2 regions of the Comamonas guangdongensis genome follow, and region 1 is predicted to be linked to the other one. Evidence: predicted binding sites of a transcription regulator. Region 1 holds the regulator's gene; the other holds the start of a gene.

Region 1 (2,200 bases):
GTGGAAATCGCGCGTGCCCTGGCCACGCAGCCGCGCTTCATTCTGCTGGACGAGCCTTTTGCCGGCATCGACCCGATTGCCGTGATCGAGATCCAGCGCATCATCGGCTTTCTCAAGGAGCGCGGCATAGGCGTGCTCATCACCGACCATAACGTGCGCGAGACGCTGGGCATCTGCGACCACGCGTTCATCATCAGCGACGGCCATGTGCTGGCCGAAGGCACGCCCGAGGAGATCGTGGAGAACGCCGATGTGCGCCGCGTTTATCTGGGCGAGCACTTCCGCATGTAAGAGCCCCGTATGCCTGCACGCCATTCCGCTTTCATCGTTGTGCCAATGCGGGAGGTTTGCTCTTGAAGCCAGGCCTGTCGCTACGCGTTTCGCAGCATCTGTCGCTCACGCCCCAGCTGCAGCAATCCATTCAGCTGCTGCAGCTGTCCACGCTGGAGTTGGCGCAGGAAGTCGAGCAGATGCTGATCGACAACCCGTTTCTCGAGCAGGCCGGCGACGAGGGCGATGCGGGCGGCGACGCTCCTGCCGAGATAGCGGCTGGCGCTGCCGAAGCCAGTGCTCCCGAGGTGTTTTCGTCGGAAAAGGAAGTGGCAACTGCGCAGACAGCTTCCGAATCCGTAGCGGAAACCGCGGCGCCCGAGACTCCCGAAACCCTGAATTGGGAGGCCGAGGGCCTCGACGGCCAGGACGGCGAATGGGGGGGCGAGGCCAGCAGCGAATGGGAGGCGGCCGGCAGCTCCACGCGCAACCGCGAGGGCGACGATGAAACCGACGCCATAGACCTGGCCCGCGGCCACGAGAGCCTGACCGAATTTCTGCACCGCCAGGCGCTGAGCCTGCATCTGGGGGCCGAGGACTGTGCGGCCCTGCGCTTTCTCATCGAGTCGCTGAGCGACGACGGCTATCTCGAAGACTCGCTGGCCGAACTGGCCCGGAGCCTGGCTGGCGAGGACCTGGAGGAGCGCGAGGAGCTGGAGCAGCGCTTTGCGATTGCGCTCAGGCTGCTGCAAAGCCTGGAGCCCGTGGGCGTGGGCGCGCGTGACCTGGCCGAATGCCTGCAGCTGCAGCTGCGCGAGCTGATCCGCAGCGCCGAGGACGAGGGCACGACCGAGGCGCGCATGAACCAGCTGCTGCTGGCCCGTTCCATCTGCGCCCAGCCCATGGACCTGCTGGCGCGGCGCGATCTGCGCAAGCTCGCCAGCCTGTGCGGCGCACGCGAGGAACAGCTGCGCGAAGCCATGGCCTTGATTGCACGCCTGGAGCCGCGCCCGGGCCGGCGCTTTGCCGACGTGGAGCGCCAGATCGTCGTGCCCGATGTCATCGTGCGCCCGGTGCGCGCCGGCTCGGGTCGCATGGATTTCGCCGTGCAGCTCAACCCCGACGTCATGCCCAAGCTCAAGGTGCACGATGTCTATGCGGGCGTGCTGCGCCGCCACAAGAGCAGCGAAGGCCATGCGGTGCTGCAGCAGCAGCTGCAGGAGGCGCGCTGGTTCATCAAGAACATCCAGCAACGCTTCGACACCATATTGCGCGTCTCCGAAGCCATCGTGGAGCGGCAGAAGAACTTCTTCGTGCATGGCGAGTTGGCCATGCGCCCGCTGGTGCTGCGCGATATCGCCGACACTCTGGGCCTGCACGAATCCACCATCAGCCGCGTGACCACGGCCAAGTACATGGCCACGCCCCAGGGCACCTTCGAGCTCAAGTACTTCTTCGGCTCGGGCCTGGGTACGGAAACCGGCGGCAGCGCCTCGAGCACGGCCGTGCGCGCACTGATCAAGCAGTTTGTCGATGCCGAAGATCCGAAAAAGCCGCTATCGGATGCCAAGCTGGCCGATATGCTCAAGGAGCAGGGCATAGAGTGCGCGCGCCGCACCGTGGCCAAATACCGCGAGCAGCTCAAGATTCCGACCACCACGCTGCGCAAGGCGCTGTAGCGAATTCAAAAAACAAAAAGCCGTTGAATACATCAGCGGCTTTTTGGTTGGGGCATACGGCCTGATGAAGCAAGCCCCAAGTGAGAGACAGCGAGCAAGAGCCGCCTCGCGGCGAGGCTGTCGTCCCCCTTGGGGGAAGGCGCAAAGCGCCTCAGGGGGTTATCAAGAAACCATCCACCAGATAAACCAGACCAGCACGCCGATCATCAGTCCGAACTTGAGAATCTTGTAGAAGGTCGGATTCCAGTCGC
Region 2 (2,200 bases), on a different contig from region 1:
CCACACGCCCGCGCCCAGGCCGTACTCGCTGTCGTTGGCGATGCGGATCGCGTCCTCCATGGTCTTGAAGGTGGTGACCGAGGCCACGGGGCCGAAGATCTCTTCCTGGAACACGCGCATATTGTTCTGGCCGAACAGCAGCGTGGGCTTGATGAAGAAGCCGTCGTCGATCTCGCTGCCAGGGCGGTGGCGTTCACCGCCGGTCAGGCATTGCGCGCCTTCCTGGCGGCCCACATCGATGTAGCCGAGGATGCGATCGAGCTGGGCCTGCGACACCTGGGCACCGACCATGGTGCTCTTGTCCAGCGGATGGCCCTGCTTCATGGACTGCACGCGCTTGACGGCGCGCTCGATGAAGCGCTCGTAGATGGACTCCTGGATCAGGATGCGCGAGGGGCAGGTGCAGACCTCGCCCTGGTTGAGCGCGAACATGGAAAAGCCTTCCATGACCTTGTCGAGGAACTCGTCGTCGGCGTCCATCACATCGGCGAAGAAGATGTTGGGGCTCTTGCCGCCCAGCTCCACCGTCGAGGGAATCAGATTGTCGGCGGCCGCGTGCAGAATGCGCTGGCCCACGGCCGTGGAGCCCGTGAACGCGATCTTGGTGATGCGCTTGCTGGTGGCCAGGGCTTCGCCGGCTTCCCTGCCGAAGCCGTTGACCACGTTGATCACGCCGGGTGGCAGCAGATCGCTGATCAGCTCCATCAGCACCATGATGGAGGCCGGGGTCTGCTCGGCGGGCTTGAGCACCACGCAGCAGCCGGCGGCCAGCGCAGGCGGCAGCTTCCAGGCGGCCATCAGCAGCGGGAAGTTCCAGGGAATGATCTGGCCGACCACGCCTATGGGCTCGTGGAAGTGGTAGGCCACGGTGTTGGCGTCGATCTCGGAGATGCCGCCTTCCTGGGCGCGTATGCAGCCCGCGAAATAGCGGAAGTGGTCTATGGCCAGCGGAATGTCGGCGGCCATGGTTTCGCGCAGCGGCTTGCCGTTGTCTATGGTCTCGGCGATGGCCAGCAGCTCCAGGTTCTGCTCCATGCGGTCGGCGATCTTGAGCAGGATGTTGGCGCGTTCGGTGACCGAGGTCGCGGCCCACTTGTCCTGGGCCGCGTGGGCCGCGTCCAGGGCCAGATTCACGTCGTTGGCGTCGGACTGGGGCACTTTGCAGAAGGGCTTGCCCGTGATGGGCGAGACATTTTCGAAGTAGCGGCCCGCCAGAGGCGCGACCCACTTGCCGCCGATGAAGTTGTCGTACTGCTGCTTGTAGGGGTAAGCGATGTCGAGGTTGAAACGCTTGAGTTCGAACATGTCCATGAATGTCTCCTTGTCGATGAAGACCGACGCACAGGGGCCGGCTCGCAACTCATATACAAGCTCTGTGCCAGTTTGAATCCGGCCGGCGGGCCGCCCCGGGAGCGCCTCTGCCGCCGCCCAAGCCCAGGGTGGGCGAGGGCGGTTGTTGCAGCTTGAACCACTGCGGTGCTGTGGTTTGGAGCATGGGCTGTTGCAAAATCGCAGCCTGCTCATTCCGAGCCGCGGCACGGGCCGCGGCCACCCGCTTCGTGACCTCTTCCCTGCCCAACCTGTCCTGCCCCTGCGGCCTCAAGAACGCCAAGGGCCTTGTGCCGGCCTATGGCGATTGCTGCGGCCGCTACATAGATCACGAGCAGCCGGCCCCCGACGCCAGCGCGCTGATGCGCTCGCGCTATACGGCGTTTGTGCGCGAGAACGCCGCCTATCTGCTGGCCACCTGGCATGAGAGCCAGCGCCCGCCGGACCTGGATTTCGAGTCAGCGGCCAAATGGCTGGGCCTGGAGGTCAAGGCCTTCCGGACCACGGGCGACGATAGCGCCGAGGTCGAGTTCGTCGCGCGCTACCGGCTGGCCGGCCGGGCCGTGCGTCTGCACGAGCGCAGCCGGTTCGTGCGCGAGAACGGTCGCTGGTACTACGTCGACGGCGACCAGTTCTGAGATGGCACTGCGCCCATGCGGCGAGTGTCCAGGGCGCAGACTGTGGCTTGATGGCGCGCGCATAATCGGCGACTCCATTTTTTACCCACTGGCCGAAGCTTCGCCGGGTTGCGGTCGGCATATAGCCCGCAGCGTCCCGCCGGCGCTTTCGAGTCCCGAGTCCGATGACCGCTTTTGACGCCGTGCTTTTCGACTGTGATGGCGTGCTGGTAGACAGCGAATCCATCACCAAC

The links. The regulator sigma-54, encoded in region 1, starts transcription at its own class of promoters, with help from an activator protein. The targets are predictions, from matches to a motif close to TGGCANGNAANCTGCTTT.
Region 2: the regulator sigma-54 is predicted to act here: its motif matches at 1,364-1,381, upstream of exaC (acetaldehyde dehydrogenase ExaC).

The regions. Positions count from the first base shown of each region.
Region 1 covers NZ_JBFYGN010000016.1:99,530-101,729, reverse strand. Annotated here, with positions in the region: gene lptB (LPS export ABC transporter ATP-binding protein) at 1-291, shown strand, start outside; gene AB6724_RS14540 (RNA polymerase factor sigma-54) at 354-1,949, shown strand; gene AB6724_RS14535 (aspartyl/asparaginyl beta-hydroxylase domain-containing protein) at 2,112-2,200, opposite strand, start outside.
Region 2 covers NZ_JBFYGN010000026.1:36,352-38,551, forward strand. Annotated here, with positions in the region: gene exaC (acetaldehyde dehydrogenase ExaC) at 1-1,311, opposite strand, end outside; gene AB6724_RS18385 (YchJ family protein) at 1,560-1,967, shown strand; gene AB6724_RS18390 (HAD family hydrolase) at 2,132-2,200, shown strand, end outside.